DNA from 2 places in the Porphyromonas sp. oral taxon 275 genome. Region 2 is predicted to be linked to the other one. Evidence: riboswitches for the same ligand, from Rfam matches in the RefSeq annotation. Region 2 holds a riboswitch; the other holds the start of a gene.
What was found. Region 2 has a riboswitch for thiamine pyrophosphate ahead of J4862_RS05195 (TonB-dependent receptor). Riboswitches for the same ligand answer to the same signal wherever they lie in the genome.
Positions count from the first base shown of each region.

Region 1: it holds a riboswitch for thiamine pyrophosphate, as region 2 does, so the genes downstream of both, thiS (sulfur carrier protein ThiS) here and J4862_RS05195 (TonB-dependent receptor) in region 2, are expected to answer to the same signal.

Region 1 covers NZ_CP072333.1:1,709,440-1,723,985, forward strand. The annotation lists gene ahpF (alkyl hydroperoxide reductase subunit F) at 1-887, shown strand, start outside; gene J4862_RS06755 (YaaA family protein) at 1,030-1,803, opposite strand; gene J4862_RS06760 (P-loop NTPase fold protein) at 2,156-4,918, shown strand; gene J4862_RS06765 (PepSY domain-containing protein) at 4,965-6,446, shown strand; tRNA gene J4862_RS06770 (tRNA-His) at 6,969-7,045, shown strand; gene J4862_RS06775 (HAD family phosphatase) at 7,111-7,983, shown strand; gene ung (uracil-DNA glycosylase) at 7,980-8,648, shown strand; gene J4862_RS06785 (RNA polymerase sigma factor) at 8,793-9,296, shown strand; gene trxB (thioredoxin-disulfide reductase) at 9,346-10,293, shown strand; gene J4862_RS06795 (aspartate ammonia-lyase) at 10,433-11,863, opposite strand; TPP riboswitch at 12,348-12,460, shown strand; gene thiS (sulfur carrier protein ThiS) at 12,615-12,818, shown strand; gene thiC (phosphomethylpyrimidine synthase ThiC) at 12,872-14,546, shown strand, end outside.
Region 2 covers NZ_CP072333.1:1,284,593-1,299,138, reverse strand. The annotation lists gene J4862_RS05245 (Imm15 family immunity protein) at 1-498, opposite strand, end outside; gene nrfH (cytochrome c nitrite reductase small subunit) at 906-1,490, shown strand; gene nrfA (ammonia-forming cytochrome c nitrite reductase) at 1,547-3,034, shown strand; gene J4862_RS05230 (cytochrome c biogenesis protein ResB) at 3,168-4,376, shown strand; gene ccsA (cytochrome c biogenesis protein CcsA) at 4,498-5,286, shown strand; gene J4862_RS05220 (LysE family translocator) at 6,212-6,799, shown strand; gene J4862_RS05215 (carbohydrate-binding family 9-like protein) at 6,888-7,532, shown strand; gene J4862_RS05210 (hypothetical protein) at 7,581-9,020, shown strand; gene J4862_RS05205 (MATE family efflux transporter) at 9,122-10,447, shown strand; tRNA gene J4862_RS05200 (tRNA-Leu) at 10,577-10,658, shown strand; TPP riboswitch at 11,157-11,267, shown strand; gene J4862_RS05195 (TonB-dependent receptor) at 11,318-13,561, shown strand; gene pnuC (nicotinamide riboside transporter PnuC) at 13,603-14,220, shown strand; gene J4862_RS05185 (thiamine diphosphokinase) at 14,217-14,546, shown strand, end outside.

The DNA of each region.
Region 1 (14,546 bases), 420 kb from region 2:
CAGCAGGGATTGCCTCCGCCATCTACTCCGCGCGCAAGGGGCTCAAGGTAGCCGTCGTGGCCGAGCGCATCGGCGGTCAGGTCAATGAGACGACGGGCATCGAGAATATCCCCTCCGTCGCCCACACCACGGGCACGCAGCTGGCCGCGGACCTGCGTAAGCACGCCGAGGTCTACTCCATCGCCCTCCTGGACAACCGTCAGGTAGAGCGCATCGAGCTGGTGCAGGGGCTCAAGGAGCTACACACCAACCTCGGTGAGATCATCGCCACAGAGCAGGTCATCATCGCTACGGGCGCCAGCTGGCGCAAGCTCGGTGTCCCCGGCGAGGCCGAGTACATCGGCCGCGGGGTAGCCTTCTGCCCCCACTGCGACGGGCCCTTCTTCAAGGGCAAGGACATCGCTGTCATCGGCGGGGGCAACTCGGGCATCGAGGCCGCCATCGACCTGGCGGGCATCTGCAAGAGCGTCACCGTGCTGGAGTATGCCGACACGCTGCGCGCCGACACCGTCCTGCAGGAGAAGGCAGCCAGCCTCCCCAACGTCAGCATCCGCACCGCCATGGCCACCAAGGAGGTCCTCGGCGATGGCGCCAAGGTCACTGGGCTCAAGGTAGCCCCTCGTGACGGCGGCGATGAGGAGACGCTCGCGCTGGATGGCCTCTTCGTACAGATCGGGCTGGCAGCCAATACCAAGGCCTTCGACGGACTCCTCGAGCTACGCCGCGGGGAGATCATCATCGACGAGCGCTGCCGTACCTCGGTCGAGGGTATCTACGCTGCGGGCGACTGCACGACCGTGCCCTACAAGCAGATCGTCATCGCTATGGGCGAGGGTGCTAAGGCAGCCCTCACCGCCTTCGACGACCGCATCCGCTCGGGCAAGTAGTCCTGCCGCGGGCAGCACGCCAAGATCTCTTCTATATTCCAAGGCACAGCGCCCCGAGTCTCCGGAGAGACTCGGGGCGCTGTCTGTATAGGGCCCGCGCAGGCTGTGCCTCTCGGGCGGAGGTCCTCGGTAGGGCTGGGACTTAGGACTCCAGCACGTAGACCCATTCGTCCGCAGTCGACTCCGCCGCGCTGTAGACGAAGCCCTCGGGCGCAAGTGCCTGCACGGCCGCCAGATCCTCGGTAGGCTGGCGCAGCAGCGTCCCCGCCATCGTGCCGCGGGCCATCTTGGTATAGACGACGATCTGCTTGAGCCCGCCGTCGGGCCTACGTACGTAGAAGCTCGGGGTGATCACCCGCAGTGCCCGACGCACCTCCTCCCAGTGGAAGAGCCCCCGCATCTCGTCGCTGGCGAGGAAGAGCAGCGTCCCGCCGCAGGCCTGCCCCCGCTCGATGAGGACGGGCGTCAGCAGGTCACGCCAGTAGTCGAAAAGGCGCCCTTCGCCGATTTCAGGCAGGCGCACCGTCCCCTCCATACGGTAGGGACGAATGAGGTCGCTGGGGCGCAAGAGGCCGTAGGCGAAGGAGGTCATCAGGAGGTGCTCCGTAGCGTAGTGCCACTCCCCGGCGCTGAGCGTCGGCGCATCGAGCTTGCGATAGACCATACCCGAATAGCTGAGCAGCGCCTGCTGCTCGGGCGTACCCTCGTCGAAGAAGCTGCGCTGACGGCGGTAGACCTCCTCACTGAGCTTCGGGCTAAGGCCGAGGGCGCGCCCCAGCTCCTCGGCGCTGAGCCGCAGCGACTGGGCGATGATACGCTCGGCCTCGCTCTGGAAGCGTGCTCGAGTGTGGGTGAAGTGCGCGGCCAGCCGCTTGCGCTGGGTGAAGGTCTTGGCTGGGGAAATGAGTAGAAGCATCCTTGGCTGAATCTAGGTGAATGGCGGGCGGCGGCGCGCTGCGCCGCTGCCCTCGCCTCCACCAAAGGTAAGGCTTATCCCCCGAACGCCCCGCGTCGCCGCCCTCCTTCCTCCCCTTCGCCCTCTCCCCGCGAGCCAACCGCTAGGCTGCCGCCCTCCCTTCCGCAGCCTCCTGACCGATATCCCTCAACGCGCGCCACTGATACCCCTCACGCGCGCCACAGACGACCCTCAGCGCCCTGACTGATATCCCTCACAATCCCTCCCCCACTAGCCGCACCCCGCCGCCCCTTAGCTCCGCGCACCCGCTCCGCCAATTCGCCTTATCTTTATACCCATAAAACAGAGCACGATGAGCCCCAACGACGCCCCCCAAAACCAAGACGCAGGCAGCCCAAACCCAAGCCAGGAGGCCGCCCCCGAGCCCAAAGCCTCGCGCCTCAAGAAAGCCTACAAAGCTACCTCCAGCCTCCTCCGCAGGTGCTGGGACAAACGCCGAGCACTTCCTAGATTTATTCGCTGGAAGTTCCCCAGTATGGTTGAATATGCCTCTGACGTACTGGCTGAAGTACGTGTGCCCATCGTCCTTGGGGTATCCTTCGTTTTCCTCCACAAGCCTATCGAAGAGTTTGCGGTCAAGCGCCTCGTAGCCCCGCTCCTCGCTCACTTCGATACCGGATGGCTATCGAGCCTCCTAGCGCTAGGGCTAGCATTTATCCTATTCTTGCGTTTTATTCAACTCGGCAGGAGACGCTACATAGTAGGGGGCAAGGGTGTACTCAGCGCAATCCTTATCCTCCTAGGCTACGGCTACTACCGCTTTGTCCATCCCGACTTTGAGTTCTATGTACTCTTCGACAAAGCCTGCCCTATTGCCTTTGCTGACCTCATCCTGCTAGCTTGTCTTTTGACCATATTGCTCAAGGCATGGACACACTATACAAAGCCTACATCTTCACTAGAAGAGAAACATACCGAAGGACTCCTTATCGATCACCCGCTTACGGAAGAAGAAGAGGACATCTGTAGCTGGAGAGACTTTGCTGTAACCATAACTAAGCATCTCCTGGCTACAGATACCTCGCACGCGGCCTTTAGCCTCGGTATCGTTGCCTCCTGGGGCGAGGGTAAGTCCTCCTTCATGGGCATCATGCAGCGCTACCTACAGCAAGCGCAGCGCGAGGTCATCGTCATGCGCTTCAACCCTTGGCTCTACGATAAGGAGGCACAGCTGACGAAGGTCTTCTTCGAGGAGCTACGCCGTACACTTGCCCCCTACAGTAGCAAGCTCTCCAAGAGCATAGGCAACTACGCCGACCTGCTGCTCGCAGTAGATAGCAGCTGGCTAAAGCTCGCCCACCAGCTGCTCCGCTTGTCCCAGCGCAGCACTACGGAGCAGTTTGACCAGCTCTCTCAAGAGATCCAAAAGCTCGGCAGAAAGGTCGTCATCTTCATCGACGACGTAGACCGACTGACGCGGGAGGAACTGCTGGAGCTCTTCAACCTCGTGCGTAACTCCTCTAATCTACCTTGCCTCTACTTCGTCCTGGCCTACGACAAAAGCTACGTCCTCAAGACGCTCAAGGGTAACAGCGACGACCATATGAACCGCTACCCCGAGAAGATCCTCCAAGAGGAGTACCGCCTCCCCAAGCTTACCTCAGACAAAATATGGGCAGCCTTAAAACATTCCCTCCAGGAAATAGTCAGATATGATATTGCTCAGGATGTATACCTGATAATATCAGACATCCAGCAGCTCAATTTACCGTATCACCTAACAACCATTCGCATGGTTAGACGCGTGATTAACGGCTTTATATCACATGGAGCCTCGATACAAAGAAAAGGCTGGATTAACACTCAAGACTTCTTTATACTGGAGCTCATCCACTATGTCTACCCTGTTGTATATGAGTTCCTCTTAGACATGTACAAAGCAGCCGCCTTCCCTATAAGCCATCCGTTCCAGGACAACCCGCTATCTATATTTAAGATAAAGGAATCGCACATAAAGATTCTGTTTCCGTCCCACTCTACAGAGCAGCATCGACAAGGGTCTATGACCGTACATACAGGCTTATCCTCATTAGCTCAACTGATAGCTTGGTACTGGGGGGAGAAAAGAGAGGCATTTGAGGCCTGCCAGCTCAGTAAGGCCACCGAATGCCACATCGAACATCTGCTCAACCTTCTTTGGGGAGAGGATCGCCCATTAGAGGGGCGACAAATTAACCATACAGGTTATTGGGCTCGCTACTTCTACCGCGACTTTCTTGAAGCAGATTTAGCCGAACGCGACTTCGAAGCTCTCGCGAACGAACAAGATAGAGAGAAGCGAAAGGCACAATTAAGGAAATGGCAAGAAGCCAAAGGAGAAGGCTTCAAGCTAACCGTCACAGAGTACACTCCAGAGACCAGGCAAGAGGCAGCGAATATCATATGGGCTGCGCTTTACTGGAATAGTCTTCGCTTTACCCGTCCACGGATTGGACACATCGAGATTGATCGGCTCTTAGTAAGGGCAAGAATACCAGCGAAGAACGCACGAGAGCTCCTAGCTGGGCTATTAGAAGATAAAGATCTAGCCATAGGCGCTATGATCTACACTCGTAGATGGCTACTTGAGGAGGAGGCGGAGTTTCGGTATTTCACCCAAGAAGAACTCCAAGCAAAACAAATCTCTATCTTCGAGATGGCTATGACTAACGGCTGCAAGACTTCTGAGCTATATACTCTATGGTACCTTGCAGGAAAGCCAAACGGCTACGTTATCCAAAAGGGAAGCAGGCCAGATAGACTCAACGAACTCATGCGAGAAGCAGTAGCCCATGATCCTTGGAAGGTCATGTTCTGCTTCTTCCAAGAATTCCAGAATGGTCTTCATCTATGCCCAATTCCGTGGGACACCCTAGAGGAGTTTGAAGAATTCTTACTGGGGCTAGACTCACACTATACTAACGACCTTATCCCCATTATTCGGGAATACCGGAAAACGGGAAAAATAGAGGAGTTCCCCCGCCTTATGTCGGGCGGCCTCTCGACAGAGAAACTACTCCTTCTATTTGAATCTGACTTTATTGAACCCGCTCTTGATTATCTTAAGGGGTATTAGTTCCACCCCTAGCCCCCCACGCCATTAACCACACCTTATATATAGTATGCAGATCCGTACATTCATGATCAAGACGCACCGCCTGCTGGGGGCGGTGATGAGCGTCTTCTTTGTCGCGTGGTTCCTCTCAGGGATCGTGCTCATCTACAAGCCTTACCCGAAGTACACTCAGGACGAAGCGCTGGCCCATAGCGCACGTATCCCTGAGGCGCTGCCCAGCACGGACAGCCTCGCGGCCGTCCTTAGGGCGCGGGGGATGGACACACTGCAGCTCTCGAGCCTAAGCCTGCAGGGGGGCAGCTATGCCGACAGTCGTGCACGGCTCGTACTGCAGCCCGAGGAAGGCGAACGCGCGGAGCTGGCCTTCGACGGTGACAGCCTCCGCAGCCTCGTCCTCGACCGCGCCTACCTCGAGGACATCGCCAGCCGCTGGGGGCAGCGCATCGAGCGCATCGACACGATCCAGGAGCTGGACCAGTGGGTACCCTTCGGTCGTCTGCGGGCGGAGCTCCCCTTCTACCGCCTTCTACTCACGGGGGGCGCAGGGCACGAGGTCTATGTCTCGAGCCTCACGGGGCGCGTACTGCAGGAGTCCACACGCGTGGAGCGAGCCTGGGCCTGGGCAGGGGCGATCCCGCACTGGATCTACTTCACCTGGATCCGCAGCCAGCAGGAGCTGTGGCGCTGGGTCATCATCGTCCTCGGTGCGCTGGGCACGATGATGGCGGTGACGGGCTTCTACATCGGCATCTCCTACTACCGTATGCGGGGGCGGAGGAAGGGCAGCAAGCTCTATTCGCCCTTTACGAAGAAGCGCTACCAGTGGCACCACGCCTTCGGCACCGTGGGCGGACTACTCACCATCACCTGGGTGCTGACAGGGCTGCTGTCGGTGGTGCACTACCCACACACCGAGACCGAAGAGTACGCCGTGGAGCGCCTCGAGGGGGCGCCGCTTCGCCTGGAGGCCTACCGCACCGATCTGGAGGCGCTGCGACAGGCTGAGCCCGAGCTGCGCCGCCTCAGCTTCTACTCCTGGGGCGACATCCCCCTGCTGCAGGCCGAGGGAGGCGAAGAGGTGCACTACTACGATGCCCGCAGCGCGCAGCCCCGCCGTCTAGAGCTCACCGAGGCCGAGATCACGGGCGAGCTGCAGAAGGTCTTCGGCGCGGAGCACCAGTACCGACGCGACTTCCTCCAGGAGTACGACAGCTATTATATAGATCGCGCGCGTAAGCTGCCGCTGCCCGTCTGGCGCATCGCCATCGACACCAAGGAGCACCACAGCTACTACGTCTCGCCCGAGCGCGGACGCGGTAGGCTCATCGCCGACAACGAGCGGATCGACGCCTGGATGTTCTCCAAGCTGCACCGCCTGCAGTTCGCGAAGCTCGTCGCGCAGCCCTGGCTGTGGACGGTAGTGATGTGGGCCTTCCTCCTCATCGGTACGATCACCTCCGTGACGGGCCTATGGATGACGGGCGACTACCTCAAGCGGCTCTGGAGGAAGCGCCGCCGTAGACCCTAGCCCCACGAGGCCCCGAGGACGAGCCGCCCAGCATAGCCCCCTCTGCTGGTCGGCTCGTGGCATCTATCCCAAGGCCTAGCTGAGCCCGACCCAGGCTAAGGGACGCCGCCCCTCCCCCTTCCGAGCGCAAGCGAAGCAAGCTCCCCGCGCGGCTCCGCCCAAGGCCTCCCGAGGCGGCGACGAAGGGGGCAAAGCACGCCGACAGCCCGAGCGCAGCGCCGCGAGGGATATCCCTCAGCCTCCTCACCGACGTCCCTCACGCTCGCCACGGACGTTCCTCAGCCCGCTGACTGATATCCCTCGCGCGGCCTCCCCCTTAGCACGGGGCTCCGCTCGGGGCTCTGTGTCGCAGCACGCGAGGCCCTACACGAGGAGCGGGAGGAGGGGGCTAGGCGGCAGGCAATCGGACGCTTAGCCTAGGCGCGAAGCGGGGCAGAGGACGGCGCGAAGGGCAGGGCAGCAGGCTATTTGGTAGTGTCCGAAAGTCTTCTTATCTTTGCAGCGCTTTAGGGCAATCAGATGGTGGTTGTAGCTCAGTTGGTTAGAGCACTGGATTGTGGTTCCAGGTGTCGCGGGTTCGAGTCCCGTCTTCCACCCCAAGGCAAATGGGCATACGGCAGCGCCGTGTGCCCATCCTTCGTTTACGGCCCAGCATAGTCAGAGGATGTCCCATAGCCATCAGATCACCTTCCTCCGTAGCCTCAGCACCGAGGAGCAGCATCAGCTCGCGGAGCTCTGCCGTCCCCTCGGGGAGGCAGTGCTCCAGCCCCTACGCACTGCCCCCGAGCTCCATAGGCTGCAGCTCGAGCTGGATGCTGCCGAAGGTGCGCAGGAGCGGGCCGAGCGCCGCCGCCTGCTGGAGTGCCTCCTGCCCTGGGCACGCGGGCGCTCGCTGCCCTTCTACTACCCCAGCTCAGAGGCCGTGCGGCCGATCCGACGTGTGGCCTTCGACCTCGACGGCACACTCATCCGAGACGAACTCATGGTACTGCTGGCGGGGCAGAGGGGATGCGGCGAGGAGATGCAGCAGCTCACCGAGGCCGCCATGTGCGGCGCGCGTCCGTTCCGCGAGAGCTTCGTAGCACGCAGCCAGCTGCTCCTCGGCCTCAGCGAGGCGGAGCTACTGCGGCCGCTCGCTCAGCTGAGCTTCGCCCCCGATGCCGCCGAGCTCATCGCGCAGCTCCAGCAGCGGGGGCTCGAGCTCTGCCTCATCACGGGCGCCTACGAGCCTCTAGCGGCCGCCCTCGGCGCGCAGCTCGGCCTCCCGCTCGGCTGCGCCAGTGCCGTACGTATGGAGGGCGGGCGCCTGGCAGGACTCATCGAGGAGGCCATCGTCGACGCCGAGGCCAAGGCGCGCTACCTCGAGGCCTGGGCGGGCTGCGAGCTGCACGCCACGCTCGCCCTAGGGGACGGTGCCAACGATATCCACATGCTCTCCACCGCGGGCCACGCCCTGCACTACAGCTGTATAGCGCCCTCCGCACCCTCATTTATCCACCTGCTGGAGCTCCTCCAGCGCCTTAGCCACATCCTATGAACGTCCGTATCGAAGCCAGCTGGCGCGAGGCCCTCGCCGCCGAGTTCGACAAGCTCTACTTCGGCATCCTCACCGACAGGATACGCAGCGAGTACCAGAGCGGTCACGCCATCTACCCACCCGCAGGGCAGATCTTCCGCGCCCTCGACCTCTGTCCCCTCGATCGGGTACGCGTCGTCATCTTAGGCCAAGACCCCTACCACGGCGCGGGCCAAGCCGAGGGTCTCGCCTTCTCCGTCCCCCATGGCATCGCTGTGCCGCCGAGCCTGGTGAACATCAAGCAAGAGATCGCCGACGACCTCGGCCGCCCCTCCATCATCACCGGCGGCGAGCTCCTACCCTGGGTGGAGCAGGGCGTACTGCTGCTCAATACCACGCTCACCGTCCGCTCGGGCGAGGCCGCCTCCCATCAGGGGCTGGGCTGGGAGACCTTCACCGACGCCGTCATCCAGCTGGTCAGCCAGCGCTGCGACCATGTCGTCTTCCTCCTCTGGGGTAGCCCCGCTAGGCGTAAGGCCGCTATGATCGACGCCACGCGCCACTGCATTCTGGAGGCGCCGCACCCCTCGCCGCTGTCGGCGCACCGCGGCTTCTTCGGCTGCCGCCACTTCTCCCGCGCCAATGCCTACCTCCAGCAGCAGGGCCTTGCCCCTATCCAGTGGTAGCCTCTCCTAGGTATAGACGGGCTCAATAATCCCATTTAGTAGGCAGGCGGTAGGGCAGCGGAGAAGTCGTATCTTTGTAAAAAAGAAATAAGCCCCCGCAGTACCCTGCGACGCGGCTTGGACAGCTAAAAGAAAGGTAGCACTATGGACGTACTCCAGATACAAAAGGACCTCATCGGGATGCAGGACTATATGAAGAACTTCGCACGTAGCCTCACCAAGGACGAGGCCGATGCTGAGGACCTGACCCAGGACACGACGCTGCGCGTGCTGAACAACTATGATAAGTTCGTCGACAACGTCAACTTCAAGGGCTGGGTGCTGAAGATCATGCGCAACATCTTCATCAATAACTACCACAAGCTCGTACGTACACAGGAGCTCATCGACTATAATGTGGACGCCTACAACGTGCCCCTGATGAGCGACGGCGGGGAGAACACCCCCGAGGGCTCTATGGACATCAAGGAGATCACAGAGGCCATCTCGGCTCTACAGCCGACGCTCAAGGAACCCTTCTCCATGTACGTCTCAGGCTATAAGTACAGCGAGATCGCCGAGACCCTCGGTATACCTCTGGGCACGGTCAAGAGCCGTATCTTCTTCGCCCGCCAGGAGCTCCAGCGCAAGCTGCGCGACCTGCGCTAGGCGCCTTACACCCCTTTCCACCCCTTCCGAATCATAAGGAATACCATATATGAATAGAGAACATCGTCGCAGCCTGATCATTGGCTCAGGCCCAGCAGGCTACACCGCCGCCATCTATGCGGGACGCGCCAACCTCGCACCCCTCCTCTATGAGGGCATACAGCCCGGCGGCCAGCTCACACAGACCACAGAGGTGGAGAACTTCCCCGGCTACCCCGAGGGCGTCACGGGCCCCGTACTGATGCAGGACCTGCGCAAGCAGGCCGAGCGCTTCGGCACTGAGGTACGCTCGGGTCTGGCCACCAAGGTAGACCTCTCCCAGCGCCCCTATGTCGTGACCTTCAGCGACGGCGTAGAGGTCGAGGCTGACACGATCATCATCTCCACGGGAGCCTCCGCTAAGTACCTCGGCCTCGAGGATGAGACGAAGTACGCCGGTATGGGCGTCTCGGCCTGCGCTACCTGTGACGGCTTCTTCTACCGCGGCAAGACGGTCGCCGTCGTCGGTGGTGGCGACACCGCCTGCGAGGAGGCGCTCTATCTGGCAGGCCTCGCGTCCAAGGTCTACATGATCGTGCGCAAGGACCACCTCCGTGCCTCGGACATCATGCGCCAGCGCGTCGAGCAGCACGAGCGTATCACCATCCTCTACGAGCACAATACGGTGGGGCTCTTCGGGGACAATGGTGTCGAGGGGGCCCACCTCGTCAAGCGCCTCGGCCAGCCCGATGAGGAGCACGTGGATATCGCTATCGACGGCTTCTTCCTGGCAATCGGTCACCACCCCAACTCCGAGCTCTTCGCCGACTACCTCGACCTCGACGAGACGGGCTACATCATCACTGAGGGCGCTACCCCACGTACCAAGGTGCCTGGCGTCTTCGCTGCTGGGGACGTCGCCGACCCGCTCTACCGCCAGGCGATCACCGCTGCGGCCTCGGGCTGCAAGGCAGCTATGGAGGCCGAGCGCTACCTCAACGATCAGGGCCTCCTCTAGCGAGTGCCCGCTGAGGATCGGGAGCTAAGCCCACAAGGCACAGCCCCGAGCTCGACAAACGACAAAGGACAGCGCCTCATCCACACGTGTGGATGAGGCGCTGTCCTTTTTGCTTGGGCGAGGCCTGAGGCCGATCGAGCTACTTGAGCGGCTTGATGTCGAGGCGCACGGGCTGGATCATGTTCTCAGGCGCCAGCACCTTGTCCAGATCCTCCTGGGTAAGGATGCCGTGCTCGATGACCAGGTCGTAGACGCTACGCCCCGTCTCGAGGGCCTCCTTGGCGATCTTGGTGGAGTTCTTGTAGCCGATGATGGGGTTGAGGGCGGTGACGATACCGATGCTGTTGCGCACATAGCTGCGGCAGGTCTCCTCATTGGCCGTGATGCCCTCGATGCAGAGGGTACGCAGCGTGTCGAAGCCCTGGATCATCAGATCGATGGACTCGAAGCAGCACTGAGCCATCACGGGCTCCATAGCGTTGAGCTCCATCTGAGAGGCGTCGCCCGCCATGGTGACGCAGAGGTCGTTCCCCATGACCTTGTAGCAGACCTGGCTCATGACCTCGGGGATGACGGGGTTGACCTTGCCGGGCATGATGGACGAGCCAGGCTGCATGGCGGGCAGGTTGATCTCGCCGAGCCCACAGCGGGGGCCGCTGGAGAGCAGGCGCAGGTCATTACAGATCTTGTTGACCTTGACGGCGATGCGGCGTAGGGCGGAGCTGTAGCCGATCATCTCGCTGGTGTCGCTCGTGGCACCGACGAAGTCGTCCGTACGCGTGATAGGCCAGCCCGTGATCTCCGCCATAGCGGCCGTGCAGTAGTCGGCGTACTCGGGCTCAGAGGAGATCCCCGTGCCGATGGCCGTAGCCCCCATGTTGATGGCGAGGAACTGCTGGGCAGCGTAGTCAAGGTTGGCGATCTCGTGGCGCAGGATGGAGGCGAAGCCGCCGAAGGTCTGCCCCAGCGTCATGGGCACAGCGTCCTGCAGCTGCGTACGGCCCATCTTCACCACGTGGGCGAACTGGCGGGACTTAGCCTCCAGCGCCTCGATGAGCTGGATGAAGTGCGGGCGCAGCTTGAGGTGCGAGGCATAGAGGCCGAGGTGGATGGCCGTGGGGTAAGCGTCGTTGGTCGACTGCGAGCCGTTGACATGGTCATTGGGCGAGAGGTACTTGAACTCGCCCTTGGCGTGCCCCATCAGCTCGAGGGCACGGTTGCAGATGACCTCATTGGCGTTCATATTGGTCGTCGTGCCCGCCCCGCCCTGGATCATGTCCACGGGGAACTGGTCGTGGTGCTTGCCCTCGAGGAGCTCGTGACAGGCGGTGACGATGGCGTCCTTCTGCTGGTCGCTCAGCAGGCCGAGGCGGTGGTTGGCAATCGCCGCGGCCTCCTTCGTCCACGCGAGGCCGTGGATGAAGAGCGGGTAGTCAGAGAGGTGGAAGGCGCTGATGTTGAAGTTCTCTACTCCACGGAGCGTCTGCACGCCATAGAGCTTGTCGTTGCTGATCTGGCGTTCGCCGATCAGATCACTTTCTATGCGAAAGTCCTGGACTGATGTAGCCATAGTAGTGACTGGTATAGCTTGATGAATAGTTATCGGTAGAGCAAAGGTACTTATTTTTCCCTCCCAGCGCACCCCAAGTTTTAGGCTGTCAAAGGCTTATCCTAGGACAAAAGCACGCAGTCCCCGCACAAAAGGCAGCCCAAAACACGTCATTCTACCACAAAGCAAAGCCCGAAGCGCACCCAGAGCGAGCAAACAACGTCTTTTTACCACCTCTCGCAGCCTCCTCCCGCAGCTCGCTCAGCCGCCCCGCCTACTCCTCGCGCTGCCCTGCGACCAAGGCCTCCCCTTCCTGACCGATATGCCTCAGAGCACTGACTGATATCCCTCACGCCTCTGACTGCCGTCCCTCACGGCGCTGATGGATATTCCTCAGCGCAGCCCGACAGGCCTCGGAGCTGCGCTAGGGCTTATCCCCCCTGCCTTAGTCCTATCTCCAAGGCGACGGAGACAAGGGAAAAGAAAAAAGCCTACCTTTGCCCCAAGCAACTCAAAGGGGTGCTGGCTGTAGACCTCCGTCGTCTACCGCTGTGCTGAGATTATACCCGAGGACCTGATCCAGGTAATACTGGCGTAGGCATAGAGTGAAGGCAAGCACTTGCCGCTTATACTCCATGATCTTCATCTGACCCTCCGGTGCCGCGGTGTATCCCAGCCCGCTGCCGCCCCCACGTGCCGCTCCCAGCGCCGCCCGCGGGTGAGGCTGCTGCATCCCTAGAGCTGCCTCTATCATCACCTAGTAGCTCTCTCGATGCAGATCACCGTCAACGGCGAGCCCCACCAGCTCCCCACTCCCCTCAGCCTCCGTGAGGCCCTCGACAGCCTCGGCCTCACCCTCCCGACACACGCCGCCCTCGCCCTCAACGAGCGGGTCGTCCCCCGCAGCGCCCTCGACAGCACGCAGCTCCAGGCGGGCGACGCGCTCCTCATCATCCAGCCCACCTTCGGCGGATAGTCCCGAGGCGCCCCTTAGCCCTTAATTCTCACCCTACACTTCCCCCTAAGCCTATGAAGATCAAAGATGTCGTCACCCACGGCCCCCTCACCGGGTCAGAGAAGATCTACGTCACCAGCCCCCGTATGCCCCACGTGCGGGTAGGCATGCGCCGCATCCCCCTCTCGGACACCATAGAGGAGGACGGCAGCCGCAGCCCCAACGCCCCCGTCATCGTCTACGACACGGGCGGCCCCTACACCGACGCCGCCTATCAGGTAGACCTCGAGCGCGGCCTACCGCGCCTGCGCGAGCCCTGGATCGAGGGGCGCGGCGACACCCTCCAGAGCGAAGGCCTCGGCAGCAGCTATGCCCGCCAGCGTCTAGCCCAGCGCGCCCTCGACGGCCTGCGCTACCAGCACATCGTCCCCCACCCCCGTCGCGCCCAGGGCGACTGCGTGACCCAGCGCTACTACGCCGTGCGCGGCATCATCACCGAAGAGATGGAGTACGTGGCGCTGCGGGAGAACCAGCAGATCGAGGAGCTACGCGAGCGCCACAGCCGCGGCGGCGACCCCAAGGGCGCCGTGCTGCCTGAGCTGGTGACGGCAGAGTTCGTCCGAGAGGAGCTGGCCAGCGGCCGCGCCATCCTCCCAGCGAACATCAACCACCCCGAGAGCGAGCCCATGATCATCGGCCGCAACTTCCTCTGTAAGGTCAATGCCAACATCGGCAACTCCGCCATCACCAGCAGCATCGCCGAGGAGGTAGAGAAGGCCGTCTGGGCGACCCGCTGGGGCGCCGACACCGTCATGGACCTCTCCACAGGCCGTCATATCCACGAGACCCGCGAGTGGATCCTGCGCAATAGCCCCGTGCCCATCGGCACCGTCCCCCTCTATCAGGCGCTGGAGAAGGTACACGGGCGTGTCGAGGAGCTGAGCTGGGAGATCTACCGCGACACGCTCATCGAGCAGGCCGAGCAGGGCGTGGACTACTTCACCATCCACGCAGGCCTCAGGAAGGAGCACATCCCACTGACGCTCGGCCGCCTGACGGGTATCGTCAGCCGTGGAGGGGCGATCATGGCGGGCTGGTGCATCGCCCACGACCGCGAGAGCTTCCTCTACGAGCACTTCGAGGAGATCTGTCGGATCGCCGCGCGCTACGATGTCGCCCTCTCCCTCGGCGACGGTCTGCGCCCTGGCAGCATACAGGACGCCAACGACGCGGCGCAGATGGCCGAGCTCAAGACCCTAGGCGAACTGAACCGCATCGCCGCCCGCCACTACGTCCAGGTCATGATCGAGGGCCCGGGGCACATCCCCATGCACCTCATCCCTGAGAATATGACGCGCGAGCTCCTCGACTGCGACGAGGCGCCCTTCTACACCCTCGGGCCGCTGGTCTCGGATATCGGCGCGGGCTACGACCACATCACGGGCGCCATCGGGGCGGCCATGATCGGGCACCTCGGCACGGCTATGCTCTGCTACGTGACGCAGAAGGAGCACCTAGGCCTGCCCGAGCGCGAGGACGTACGTCAGGGCGTGGTGACCTACAAGCTCGCTGCCCACGCCGCCGACCTGGCGAAGGGACACCCCACGGCCTACATCCGTGACCACGCGATGAGCAAGGCGCGCTACGAGTTCCGCTGGCGGGATCAGTTCCACCTCGCCCTCGACCCTGAGCGCGCCCGTGAGTACCACGACCAGACGCTGCCCGACGACTCGCACAAGGAGCGGCACT
Region 2 (14,546 bases):
CTCCACTCCGCCTTGTCTTGTTCTCGTCCTGTAGATCTGCCGCTCCTGCCCCGCCAGGCAGGGGGCATAGATTCGTCCGAAGGTAGGCTGCGCCTCCAGCCCGAGGCGCTCGGCGCTGTCTAGGTAGCTGACCGTGGGGAGCGTACTGAAGAAGAGCTGTGGCACGCAGAAGCCCACCTCCTCCCATTCCTCCTCGAGGTCTACGAAGGTCAGGCAGCTGAAGAGGCTATCGTAGACGTGCGGTGGGAGCAAGCGTCGGTGGTAGATCCGGCTGTCGCGCAGTAAGCCCTCGGCCAGGGAAAGCAGGTAGCGCGATAGCTCCTCGCCGTCGAAGTAGTCCCTAAGCAAGTCCACGCTGCTGTACCTCGTGATAAGCGGCAGCTCCTCGAAGCGCCCGTCGGCGAAGCAGAGGCCTGCTATCGCGTCGAAGAGCTGGGGCGTCAATAGCCGCCGATGCACCTCGGCGGTGATGAATGTCTGCTGTGCTTGCTGCGTCATGTGTTCCTCGAGTGACTGGGACGAGGCTTGGCTGAGTCCTGAGCCTAGCGTCCTTGCATTCCTTTCCTTTATTTGTACACCTTGCTGCGGAGCTGGCGGCCCTTCGTCGAGAGGCACGCCGCTCCGAGCACGAATTTAGGGAGAATTCGCCACGTGCCCAGCAGTGGCTTAGCTTGGCCTTGTGGCTCTGCTTTTGAGCCTTAGTCTAGAAGGCCGCTCGGGCTACTTCTGGAAAGACGATGGGAAGGGCCTTGCAGCTCCTCCAGAGAGGGGTAAGCTAGCTGTCCAGAGGCTTCTTAAAATTTGTCCGTAAATAGACCTTGCTACGACCTAAGTAGTACGTGATCGTAATGAATAAAAAGTTGTGTATATTTGGAGTACAACTATCACTTAGACCATACAGGGTAATGAACAGATTCCTACAACGTTTACCGCGCTTGGGGCGCCGCATGAAGGTCGCCCTGCTGCTTGTGGGCGGGGTGGTGGTAGGCTTGATCGGGCTCTTCCTCTATTTGCTTAGGTTCCACACCTACCTAGGAGACGACCCCTCCGCCTGTGTCAACTGCCACATCATGGCCCCCTACTACGCTACGTGGATGCATGGTGCTCATGCCCGCAATACCACGTGTAACGACTGTCACGTACCGCACGACAATGTATTCCGTAAGTACTACTTCAAGGGTAAGGACGGGATGAACCATGTGTACAAGTTTGTCACTCGACAGGAGCGACAGGCGATCCGCGCCATCGATGAGAGCGCGGAGGTCATCATGGAGAACTGCGTACGCTGCCACGCTACGCTTAACACCGAATTGGTCAACACCGGTCGCATCACCTACATGGATGTCAAGTGCGGCGCCGGTCAAGCTTGCTGGGACTGTCACCGAGACGTTGCTCACGGCAAGATGAATTCCCTTTCGTCCACTCCAGGAGCTCAGGTGCCGCTGCCCAAAACGCCGGTGCCTGACTGGCTGCAGAAGATGGTGAACTAAGCGCCCTTACTGCATAAGAACAACACTCAGTATAAACAACAAAGACACGCAAGATCATGGCACAACAACTAAAGCGTTGGCAGGGATGGCTCCTATTCGGAGGCTCAATGGTCCTAGTCTTCATCCTTGGCCTCGTCGTCTCCTCGCTTCTGGAGCGTCGCGCTGAGGTAGTGAGCATCTACAACAATCGTAAGCACCTCTTCACGGACTCGATCGTCTCGCAGAACGAGAAGTTCGCCGAAGACTTCCCACGCGAATATCAGTCCTGGAAGAGGACTGCTGACACGACCTACCAGGGTGAGTTCAATGGCTCTCAGCGCGCCGATGTGCTCGCCGCTCGCCCCGAGATGGTCGTCCTCTGGGCTGGCTATTCCTTCGCTATGGAGTACAACACGCCCCGCGGTCACAAGCACGCTATCGAGGATATGACCGAGATCCTACGTACGGGCTCCCCAGGGGTGGATGGTAATAAGGATATCCAGCCTGGTACCTGCTGGACCTGTAAGAGCCCCGACGTCCCCCGTATGATGCGCGAGAAGGGCATCGCTGAGTTCTACAAGGCCCCCTGGAGTCAGTGGGGTAATGAGATCGTCAATACCATCGGCTGCTCGGACTGTCATGATGCCCGCACCATGAATCTCAAGCCCGCTCGCCCCGCTATCTACGAGGCCTTCCAGCGCCGCGGGGAGGATCTCTCCAAGCAGTCCCACCAGGACATGCGCTCACTGGTCTGCGCGCAGTGCCACACCGAGTACTACTTCAAGGGTGACGGCAAGTACCTCACCTTCCCCCAGGACAAGGGCTTCACGGTAGAGGATATAGAGAAGTACTACGACGAGATGAACTACTCCGACTACACGCACAAGCTCTCCCGTGCCCCTATCCTCAAGGCCCAGCACCCCGACTACGAGCTCTGGCGCATGGGTATCCATGGACAGCGTGGCGTCTCCTGTGCTGACTGCCATATGCCCTACGTGAGCGAGGGTGGCGTCAAGTACTCCGACCACCAGATCGTCAGTCCTCTGGCCCGTATCGACAAGACCTGTCAGACCTGCCACCGTGAGGATGAAGAGACCCTCCGACGGAACGTGTATGATCGTCAGCGCATGGCCAACGACGTACGCAACCGCGTAGAGAAGGAACTGGCGAAGGCGCATATCGAGGCTAAGTACGCTTGGGACAAGGGCGCTACCGAGCCTGAGATGAAGGATGCCCTGCAGGCTATCCGCAAGAGCCAGTGGCGCTGGGACTTTGCTGTCGCTAGCCACGGAGCTTCCTTCCACGCACCGCAGGAGGTGACGCGCATCCTTGGGCAGAGCCTCGGCTATGCACAGGAGGCACGACTGGCCATCGCTAAGGTACTGGCTAAGCACGGCTTCGCTGGTGACGTCCCCATGCCTGATATCTCGAGCAAGGAAAAGGCCTGGGCCTACATTGGCCTCGACGGCAAGAAGCTGCAGGCTGATAAGGCTGAGTTCCTCAAGACGGTAGTCCCCAAGTGGGTCCAGTCGGCTAAGCAGCAAGGCAAGCTCATCGAGCTCTAGACCTAGCCGCCCTCGGCTAGAGTCGCATCCCATATCCCTTTTCGACGCGGCGACAGACCTCATCGTCTGCCGCCGCGCTTCCTCTCTCTCCAACCTCTCTCCCCACGCTCCTATGTTCAATAGACTCTGGAAAATGAAGGAAGGCTTTGTCACCGGTGCAGGGCTGATCCTCGTGGGGCTGGCGCTACAGTACAGCGTCGGCCCTCTGGACTGGTCAGCCTTTGCCTTCCCGATCAATGCCATCTGCCTCGTCCTCTACCTCGCCTTCCTGGCCCTCATCTATGCGCTGCGTCATCGCGTACGGCTCTTCTCCTTCTTCTTCACGACGGAGGCCGCCGTTCCCACGCTCGTCTATGCGGCGCTGCTCACCGTGGCGATGGGGCTCACCCGACAGGTAGCGCCTCACGAGCGAGCCATCGATCCCATCGGGCTGACGCGTATGCTGTCCTTCTGGCCCTTTGTGCTCATCTATGGCCGCCTCACGGGTATCGTAGGGCTCATCGCGATACGGCAGATCCTTCACTTTCGTCTCAGAGAGCTGCCCTCCCTACTGTCGCACCTAGGCGTCTTCATCGCTATCGTCGCTGCGACCCTCGGGAGTGCCGACATGGAGCGCGTCAAGCTGACGGCCAGCATGGATATGCCCGAGTGGCGTGCCACACACGAGCAGGGCTTCCTCGAGCTGCCGCTGGCGATCCAGCTGGAGAAGTTCACCATCGACGAGTACCCGCCCAAGCTCCTCATCATCAATAGCAAGACGGGGAAGTCTATCCCTGCGAAAAATCCCGAGATCGTCCTTGTCGATAAGCACTTCCGCGAGGGCAAGCTCCTGAAGTGGCGCATCCGCGTGCGTCAGAACCTCCCGCTCGCAGCACCCGTCGTCACCTCCGACACCGTCAAGTACGTCGGCTGGGGCTCGTCTGGAGCCGTCACGGCGCTTCTGGTGGAGGCGCAGCCCATGGAGGGCGATCGCGCTGTGGGCAAGCCTCTGGTAGGCTGGGTCACCTGCGGCAGCTACCTCTTCCCCTTCCAGGAGCTCAAGCTGACCAAGGACCTGAGCCTTGTGATGGCACGCCGCGAGCCGGAGCGCTACGCCTCCCGCATCCATGTCTATACGAGGTCGCAGAAGAACATCGTCGCTACCGTCGAGGTCAATAAGCCCGTCTCCGTCGACGGCTGGCGCATCTATCAGCTCAGCTACGATGAGTCGATGGGCCGATGGAGCGAGACCAGCACCTTCGAGCTCGTCAAGGACCCCTGGCTGCCTGCTGTCTACGTAGGGATCTTCCTGCTGCTAGCGGGTGCTGTGCTCACCTTCATCTTCTCGCAGAAACGGCGCTAGCGCTCCCTCGCTGAGCGAAGGCCTGCCCCGCACGCTGCACGCCTAGGATGGCTTCAAGCGTGTGCCGCTGCGTCCTATGCCTCGATCGCTTCTCCTCTTCACCTCATTAAGTACGATCTCCATGACTTGGGATTCCTTCATATACTTCGCCATCCCTGCCCTCCTGCTGTGGGCGGGCGGTGCTTGGACGGCTTGGAACAAGCGTCCCCTTCCCACCTACCTCCTTACCTTCGCTGGGCTAGCTGTCTACTTCGCCTTTATCCTCGGGCTGTGGCTCTCGCTGGAGCGTCCGCCGCTGCGCACGATGGGGGAGACGCGTCTGTGGTACGCCTTCTTCCTCCCCACGGCAGGGCTCATCGTGTATTCCCGTTGGCGCTACCCCTGGATCCTAGCCTTCAGCACGGTGCTGGCTGGGGTCTTCACGACGATCAACCTCGTGAACCCCGATATCCACAACAAGACGCTGATGCCTGCGCTGCAGAGCCCGTGGTTCGCCCCGCACGTCATCGTCTATATGTTCGCCTACGCTGTGCTCGGTGCCGCAGCGCTCATGGCGGCCTATCTGCTGTGGTTCAAGAAGAAGCCCGCCACCGAGCATGAGCTCGATATCTGCGACAACCTCGTGCAGGTGGGCTGGGCCTTCATGACCGTCGGGATCCTCTTCGGCGCGCTGTGGGCCAAGGAAGCCTGGGGGCACTACTGGGCTTGGGACCCCAAGGAGACTTGGGCGGCCGCCACGTGGTTTGCCTACCTGGCCTACATCCATCTGCGCCTGAGGGCTGACCGCTACCATCGTACCGCGCTCTGGGGGCTCGTCATCTCCTTCATCCTACTGCAGATGTGCTGGTGGGGCATCAACTATCTGCCCTCGGCCCAAGGCGTGAGCGTCCACACCTACAGCATGGGCTAAGTTCGGCTAAGCCCTGCCCCGCGCTGCTCTTCCTCTAGAGCCTGCGTCGAGCTGTAAAGACAGCGTCCCCATCTTTTGCTACGGCAGGAGGTGGGGACGCTTCGTATAGGGGCGGGCGGTCTTTGTCGTGTGTGCTTGCCGCCCCGCCAGGCGCTCGTCGCGCTGCCGAAGTGCTTCGCCGCACCTTCGCACTGCGGACCGTGCGAAGTGCCGCAAAGGGCTAGCTGCGCCCCAAGCTATATCTTCCACGACCGAAGGCTATACGTCTTGCCTCCGAAACGTATACGTCTTGAGCCCAAAACGTATACGTCTTGGCCGTGAAACGTATACGTTTTGCCCCCGCAAGGTATAGCTCTTGCCTACTCTAGCTCTTGGTCCCACCTCCTTGATCTTCCTTACGCGACCTGCTTGGGGCAAGTGCTCGGGGTGACGAAGCAGCTCGTCCGCCTTCCTCTGCCTTTGGTCTAAGCGAAGCCGCTAGCGAGCCCAAGCGCAGCGCTGGTATAGAGGAAGGCCGTCTGAGGGATATCGGTCACGGCGCTGAGGGGCGTCCGTAGCGGCCGTGACTGATAGCAGTCAGCAGCCCTCATGGATATCCCTCAGCTCCGCCCCCGCTATCCGCTTGCTCGTCTCCATGCCTCGGTCAGCACGCTCCTTGTATCAGTTCGACCCCGACGAGGGGCGACTACGACCAAGCTCCAGCCAGTGGCTCTAGGAGCTGAAGGAATGCCCTTCCCCTCGGCTAAGGCGGCCCGAATAAGCCCTCACTACAGCCTCCCAAGCTGGGGGAGTGGCAGCCTCGCGCATACCTATATATAGGGGCTGTATCTCGAGAATGAGTATCTTTGTCCCTGCAATGTTACTCCTAGACCTACTCTTTACGTTCCTCAAAGGGATACTTATCGGGGTCTTGGTCTCCGCACCTATGGGACCGACAGGCCTCCTCTGCCTACGTGAGACTTCACGAGGCGGGCGGCGCGAGGGTATGCTCGTCGGCCTAGGAGCTACCCTGAGCGATCTGCTGTATGGCCTCATCGCTTACCTCGGGGTGGGCTTCATCCTCAATCTGCTGGATCGCTACAGCAGCGAGCTGCGTCTCGGGGGGAGCGTCTTCATCCTTGCCTTCTGCTTCTTCTTGCTGCGGCGTCGTATGCCTACGGGGGAGGAGGATGAGCCCGTCGAGAGCCATCCTCTGAAGTCCACCTACAGCGTGAAGAAGGTCTCCGGAGCCTTCTTCCTGACCCTCTCCAATCCCTTCATCATCCTACTCTTCCTGCCGCTGTATGCGCGTCTAGAGTTCGTGCGCGTCGTCCAGCTCCAGTTCGTGGAGTTCTTCGTCGCGATGTCGGGCATAGGGCTTGGGTGCCTCCTGTGGTGGATCACGCTGACCTACATCGTGCGCAAGGTGTCCAATCGCTTCGGCTCACATCGCCTGGAGTGGATCAATCGCATCGTCGCCCTCGTGCTCATCGTCATCGCCCTCATGGGTATATACTCCGTCTTCCACGAATAGCTGGGCGAGCTATCCCTACTGGGGCGCCACGCGTGCCGCCTCGGTCAGGACAGCCCCAGCGAGTGCTCACCAATACATTATACTACCTATGTCTTCAGCTAGACTTCCCCGCCTCGAGCGCGGCACCCTCAGCCTACAGGAATTCACGCCTCTCCTGCAGGAGCAGGGCCAGCTCCTCTATATCGACACGCTGAACTGGCGTCAGGACTTCCCCCACCGCCCCCTCGTGGCTGCCTACCTGGCCTACGACGCCGAGGCGCTCTACATCAACTACCGCGTCTCGGGCGAGGACCTACGCACGCTCTCCCCTGGGGACGGCAACTACGTGCACGAGGATAGCTGCGTCGAGTTCTTCATGCAGCGCGAGCGCGGCACGGCCTACATCAACTTTGAGTTCAACGCGGCAGGTGTCTGCTACGCGGCTCACCATGCCAGCCCCTCGGAGGCGGTACTGCTGAGCGCCGAGGAATTCGCCAGCATCGAGCGCTGGGGTGACCATCAGGGGCAGCACGGCCTCGAGCGTACGGGCCCTGCAGCCTGGCAGCTGACGGTGGCTATCCCCTGGACGACGATGGGCTATGCTGCAGGACAGCTGCCCCGCGAGTTCTATGCCAATCTCTACAAGTGCGGGGACAAGACGGCACACCCACACTTCCTCAGCTGGGCTCCGATCCAGGAGGTGGAGCCGGCCTTCCATCGCCCCCAGTTCTTCGGCACCTTCGTGCTGGACTAGGCTAGGGATAGCCTGGAGCAAGCTCCCCCGCCAAGTGCATTGACCCCGATGAAGCGACCCATCCTACTCCTCCTCGGCCTGCTGTCCCTCCTCGGGGGGCAGCGGGCTGAGGCACAGCAGTCCGACAGCACCGAGCGGCAGCGCCTCGAGCAGCTGCGGCTACAGCTGCTGGCTCCCCGTGTCAAGCCTCAGGGCCTTGACCCCGACCTCGATCGCCTCTTCCGCTACGAGCCGCCCTATCCCTACAACGATACGCAGGGCTATCACTTCCTCGCCGCCTATGCAGCGGGGCAGATGCGTAGCCGCCAGTCCGAGACAGGGGGCAGCGGGCATACCTTCCGCAGGATCGTAGAGCTGGCGGTGGGGCGCAACTTCGACTTTGGGCGCTGGACGCTGGGTATCGACGGACTGGCGAACCTTATCCCCGACCGCAATAGCATCGACGGGCAGTGGCTGGGCTATGAGGTCCAGCTGGTGCGTCATCTCGCTCCGGGGCGTAGCGTAGCGCTGCGCAGCTCGAATAACTACACGCTGCGTAGCCGCCAGTGGTTCAGCGAGAACCATCTCTTGCTCTACTACGCGCCCCAGCGCGCGGGGCTCCTCGTCCTCTCTGGAGGGCGTACCTCGCGAGGGACGTACCACCTGACGCCCGAGGAGATCTACCGCGGCTATTACCCCTCACTGCAGCTCGGCAATGGCCCGATGCGCGCCTACAGCAAGGACTTCGTCTCGCTGCGCAATGGCCTCGGCTTCCTCGGAGGGCAGCTGCACCTCACCACGGCGCTGAGCTGGGAGGATCGACGCCCGCAGGTGGAGCTGCCGCTGCAGCACCATCGCCGCTTTGGCTACAGCACGCAGCTGCTGCTGGCCCCACAGGCGCTCAATCGCACTGCAGCGGGCGAACTCCTCCCCATAGGCTACCGACGTGAGCTTGGGCTAAGCTACGAGCAGGCTACGGGCCTCGGCGCGCTGGATCGCAGCGCTGTGCCTTATCTCCGCTATCAGCAGCTGGAGCTCTTCGCTCGCGGGAGCTTCGTCCTCGGTAGAGGCCAGCTGGACTTCACCGCACTGGTGGGGAAGCGCTGGGACGATGAGCTCCTGGACAGTGGTGAGGCACGCTACTTTGAGCAGCTCAGTGACCTGGGGCGTGTGCCCTTCCGCTACGCTTGGGCTACGATGCCTATAGACTTCACGGGCGGCGAGGCCTGGGCGAGCCAGAGCGTCAACTACCTAGGGCGAGACTTCTTCCTGACGCGTAGCCGCGGTCTGGGGGAGGTGCTGCGTCTGGACGAGGCCTTTCACTTCAAGGCCGTAGAGACGCGTGACGGCCGTAGCTACCTCGAGGGAGGCTATTCCCTCGGCTGGGGGGATATGGCGCGCCTCGGCCTCTTCGTCGGGCACGAGCTGCAGCGGAGCAAGACACGCCTGGCGCTGCGCCTCAGCCTCCCCATCCTCTGCCTCAGCTCCAGCTGGAGCGAGCGCCGCTAGCTTAGCCTAGCCTCACGGCGCTACTCATTACCTCATAGCTCATCTTCTTGGCACAAGCTACTCTTGCTCGGGCTAGCCGACGGCTGGCCTTAGCCGACCTATTGCGCATCGGCACCCCCATCATCCTAGGGCAGATCGGCCTTATCCTGGTCAGCCTTGCCGACAACATCATGGTGGGGAAGTACCATACCGATGCGCTGGCCTCAGCCTCCTTTGTCAACAATATCTTCTCGGTCTTCTTCGTGCTCGGCCTGGGCTTCAGCTACGGGCTGACGCCGCTCGTCTCGCAGGCGCATGCTCGGCAGCAGTCGAGCCGCCTGGGGCGTCTGCTGCGTCATAGCCTGCTGCTCAACCTCGCCGTCGGGCTGCTGCTCTCGCTCCTGCTGGTCGGCGTGTACGCCTTCCTCCCGAGCTTCGACCTGGCCGAGCGCCTGCTACCGCAGGTGCGCTCCTATTACCTCCTGCAGCTGGCGAGCTTCATGGTCTTCATGGCTACGGGGGCGCTGAAGCAGTTCTTCGACGGGATAGGGCGCACCATCGTGCCTATGTGGGCGATCCTGCTGTCGAATGTCCTGAACGTCCTCGGCAACTATCTGCTGATCTTCGGCGCGCTGGGCTGCCCCGAGCTGGGCCTCTTCGGCGCGGGGCTCTCGACGCTCTTCGCCCGCATCTTCGCCCTTGGCGTGCTGCTCGTGGCACTGCGCTATAACCGCACGCTAGGCGTGACCTATCGCTACGTGCGTGAGCTGAGGCTGCACGCTGCCTTCCTGCGTCGCCTCTTCCGCCTAGGCTTCCCCATAGGCGTGCAGATGGGTGTGGAGGCCGCTGCCTGGACGGTGGCCATCCTGCTGGTCACGCCCCTCGGGGTGAACGCGCTGGCGGTGCATCAGAATCTCATCACCCTCACGCTGCTGGGCTACTTCATCTACTACGGCCTCGGGGCAGCGACGACGATCCTCGTCAGCCGTGCTCATGGGGAGGGCGATGTGGCGCGTGCGCGTAGCGTGGTCCACGTGGCCCTGCTGCTGGCAGAGCTGGTGGCGCTGCTTGTGATGAGTGGGCTCCTGCTCGGGCGGCACTGGCTGGGCTATATCTTCAGCGACGATCCCGCCGTGGTCACGATGACGGCGCTGGCGGTTATCCCTATGGCGCTCTATCAGCCAGGGGATGCGCTGCAGGTGATCTATGGCAATGCGCTGCGCGGGATCGAGGATGTCAAGCGGATGACCTACTATGCCTGCGGGATTCACCTCGTGCTGGCTCCGCTGCTGTCCTATGCCTTTGGCTTCCACCTCGGGCTCACGGAGCCAGGGGCGCAGCTGACGGCTATCTGGTCCTCCTTCCCCGTGAGCCTGCTGCTGCTCGGGATCCTGCTGGCGATCCGCTTCCGCTGGGCGACACAGCGTATGGCGCAGCAGAGCGCCTAGCGGGAGGCCTTCTGTCCTCGTCTTGAGGCTAAGCTCTCGAGAGGGCTGCGGCTGTGTCCTAACTTGTGTATATGCAGAGAAAGAGCTACCTTTGCAGAGCAAATCGCGAAAGCGTGATGCAGATGAGCGGCGGCTGTGGTGTAATTGGTAGCCACGTCAGACTTAGGATCTGATGCCGCGAGGCGTGGGGGTTCGAGTCCCTTCAGCCGCACTTAGAGCGCTTAGTTCTCCTTAGGAGGGCTAAGCGCTCCGTCTTTTTAGACCGCTCCCTTCCCCTTGCTTCCCTAGTTCTCAACCTTAGCTCAGATGGCAGCCTTAGTTCGGTCTTAGTCTCCTTGCTCTCCACAGCGGGCGAAGGGGATTACTAAGCTCGCCTGCTATGCCCCGCTAGGGGAGGTGCTCGTGAGGGATATCCGTCAGCACGCTGAGGGACGCCTGTCAGGCTCGTGAGGGATAGCAGTCAGCGCGCTGAGGGATATCCCTCAGGATGCTGGGGCAAGGCTCGCGCGGTGCTCCGCCTCCTTGCGCGCTCTGCTCCGAGTGCCTAGGCGAAGCTCTGAAGTCTCGACGCGGGCTTGCCCTTAGCTCGCTGTGCTCGAGCTACCTCGCTCCCCGCATCAGCCGCACGACAGAGGAGGTGCTCGGTGGGAGCTCGTGGGGGCAAACTTGCTTATCTGCATGGACTGCCGTATTTTTGTTCCCCGAAGAACCAAGGACAAAGGGGTGCCGATGATCCGCCGTAGGGCGGTCAGAGGCTGAGATGAGACCCTCAACACTTGACCCAGACAATGCTGGCGTAGGAATTGTCATCATCACATACCAGTAGACCCTTTCCCTTCGCTCTGCACTACCGTATAGTACAAGTATTGTATGATGAAGAGAAAACTTATCCTCCCCGTGGTGGCCCTCTCACTGACTGGCCTCCCTTCCCACTCGCTCCACGCTATAGGGCTTAGCCTACAGGATAGCATCAAGACGCATCGCCTCGAGGAGGTGCAGGTCACCGCGACCCGCGCCTCGGCCAAGACGCCCATGTCCTACACCAACGTGGGCAAGGTACAGCTACAGAAGTCCAACCTCGGGATGGACATCCCCTACCTCCTCTTGCAGACGCCCTCGGTCGTGGCCACCAGTGAGCCCGGCTTCGGGATCGGCTACACCTACATCCGTGTGCGCGGGGTAGATGCTGCGGGGATCAATGTGATGACCAACGGCGTACCGCTCAATGACTCGGAGAGCCAAGGCGTCTTCTGGGCCAATATGCCCAACTTCTCCTCCAGCGTCCAGGATGCCCAGCTGCAGCGCGGCGTCGGCACTTCGTCCAATGGCTCGGCAGCCTTCGGCGCCAGCCTCAACCTGCGTACGGACAACTTCTCCCTCACACCCCAGGCGTCGATCTCCGTCCTCGGCGGCTCCTTCCACACGCTGCGCCGTGAGGTCAGCGCCTCTACGGGGCGTATCGCTGGCCGCTGGGCCCTCGAGGCACGCGTAGGGCGCACGGCGACCGATGGCTACGTGGATCGAAGCGGTACGAAGGGCGACTCCTACTTCCTCCAGGCGGGCTACTTCGGGGAGCGCAGCGTCTTCAAGCTCCTGGCCTTCGGCGGCAAGCAGCGTACGGGCATCGCTTGGAACGGGCTGAGCCCCGAGGAAGAGGCTAAGTATGGCCGCACCTACAACAGTGCTGGGCACGTCAATCCCAGCGCCCCAGCCTCCGAGGCACGCTACCGCGAGAACACCGACAACTACGAGCAGCGCCACTACCAGGCACAGCTCACCCAGCAGCTCAGCGATCGGCTGACGCTGAGCCTCACGGCTCACTACACCAAGGGCTACGGCTACTACGATGAGTACAGATCCCAGGAGAAGCTCTCCAAACTCGGGCTGGCGAGCTTCTCACAGACCCAGCCCGACGGCTCGACGAAGAAGATCAAGAAGATCGACCTACTGCAGGCCAAGTATCTGGACAATGACTTCGGCGGCCTCATCGCAGGGCTTGAGTACAAGGCGCCCCGCCTGGAGCTGACGGCGGGCCTCTCGGGGAATCACTTCGTCAACGACCACTACGGCTACCGCTCGCCTATCACCTCCACGCCCTACAGCCTCGACCCCTCGCAGCGCTACTATGACAACCGCGCCCACAAGACCGACCTCTCGGGCTTCGTCAAGGCGAGCTATGAGCTCCTCTCGGGGCTGAGCCTCTTCGCCGACCTGCAGTACCGCTTCATCGACTACCGCATATCGGGGACCAACGATCGAGTAGAGCAGGGTAAGCCTCAGGAACTAAGCCTCAGGAAGCGCTTCAACTTCTTCAATCCCAAGGCGGGGCTCTTCTACCAGTTCGCCCCCCAGCATCACCTCTACGCCTCAGTAGCCGTAGCACACCGCGAGCCCAATAGGGACAACTACACCAAGGTCACGCCCAAGGACTACCCCAGTGCCGAGCGCCTCACCGACTGGGAGCTGGGCTACGGCTACCGCAGCGAGCGCTTCACCGCGGGCATCAACGTCTACTACATGCGTTACAAGGATCAGCTGGTGAAGAACGGCAAGAAGAGCGACGTCGGCGGAGACCTCAGTGAGAACGTCGCCAAGAGCTACCGCGCGGGCGTCGAGCTATCCTCCTCCCTCCTGCTGCTCCCCTCGCTCCGCTGGGACCTCGCCCTCGGGATGAGCCGCAATCGGATCGCTGACTACACGCTCTACGTCGAGGACTACGACAGTGGCAAGTTCGTGGCCAAGCAGTATCAGGATACGGAGATCGCCTACTCGCCTTCGGCGACCGTCAGCAACACGCTGACGCTGACGCTCGGGCGCTTCGAGGCCGCCCTCTCCAGCCAGTTTGTCGGCCGCCAGTACCTAGACAATACGACCAGCCAGACGCGTAGCATCCCGAGCTACCACGTAGAGCATCTGCGCTTCGGCTACGAGCTGCCCGTGAGCTTCGTCAAGGGCTGGAGCCTGAGCCTACAGCTCAGCAACCTGCTGGATCGCCGCTATGTCAGTGGCGGCTGGGGAGGCTTCGGCCTCTCTGGGGGGCAGGAGTCCTCGTGGCTCGTCTTCTACCCGCAGGCGGGTCGCCACCTGCTGCTAGGGACGACGATCACCCTCTAGCGGCTCGCGTAGCTACTGCTTACCCTTATTCCCCTTCCCCTATGGACCAAGTGCTCCCTTATCTGGCGAGTCATCCGCTGGAGCTCGTCACCATCTGCATCTCCCTCGTCTGGCTCGTGCTGGAGTACCGCGCCAGCATCTGGCTGTGGCCTGTGGGCATCATCCTGCCCCTGCTGTGGATCCCTATCGCCTGGGAGGCGCGCCTCTACGGGATGCTCGCCATCAACGTCTATTACCTGGTGACGAGCGCCTGGGGCTGGTTCGTCTGGCTGCGTCGTAGGCCCAGCACGGCGGCCGAGGAGCTGCCCATCACGGACATCCCACGCCGCACGCTCGGCTGGACGCTCCTCCTCTCGGGCCCCCTCTACGGCCTCCTCATCGCGCTGGGGACGAACTATCTCCCCGAGTGGCGCATCCCCTGGGCTGATGGCCTCCTGACGGTCTCCTCCATCGTCGGGATGATCTGGATGGGGCGCAAGTGGCGCCAGCACTGGCTCTGCTGGATCGTGGCCAACGCCGCCGGCATCATCTCGCTGTGGGCGGCCGAGGACTACCTCTCGATGCTGGTCTACCTGACGAACTTCGTCGTCTCCTTCTTCGGCTACCGCAAGTGGTCGCTCTTGATGAAGGAGCAGGACGCTACAGCTGCAGCCCGATGAAGCACTACCCACGCTATAGCCTCGAGACGCTGGCCAAGCGCATTGTCCTCGCGAACGGCGCCTTCCCCCAGGCACCCCTGCCGCTAGCGCTCATCGACCGCTGGGTGGCGGGCGCCGAGGGCTATAGCCTCACCTGCTGCGATGGTGGGGTGAACAAGCTCAGGCAGTACACCGAGCGCCTACCCGACGCCGTGGTGGGTGACCTCGACTCCACTGCCCCCGAGCTGAGGCAGCTCCTCGCGGATCGTACGCACCATAGTCCCGACCAGGAGACCAACGACTTGACGAAGACCATGCGCTACCTCCATGCCAGCTACGGGCCAAGC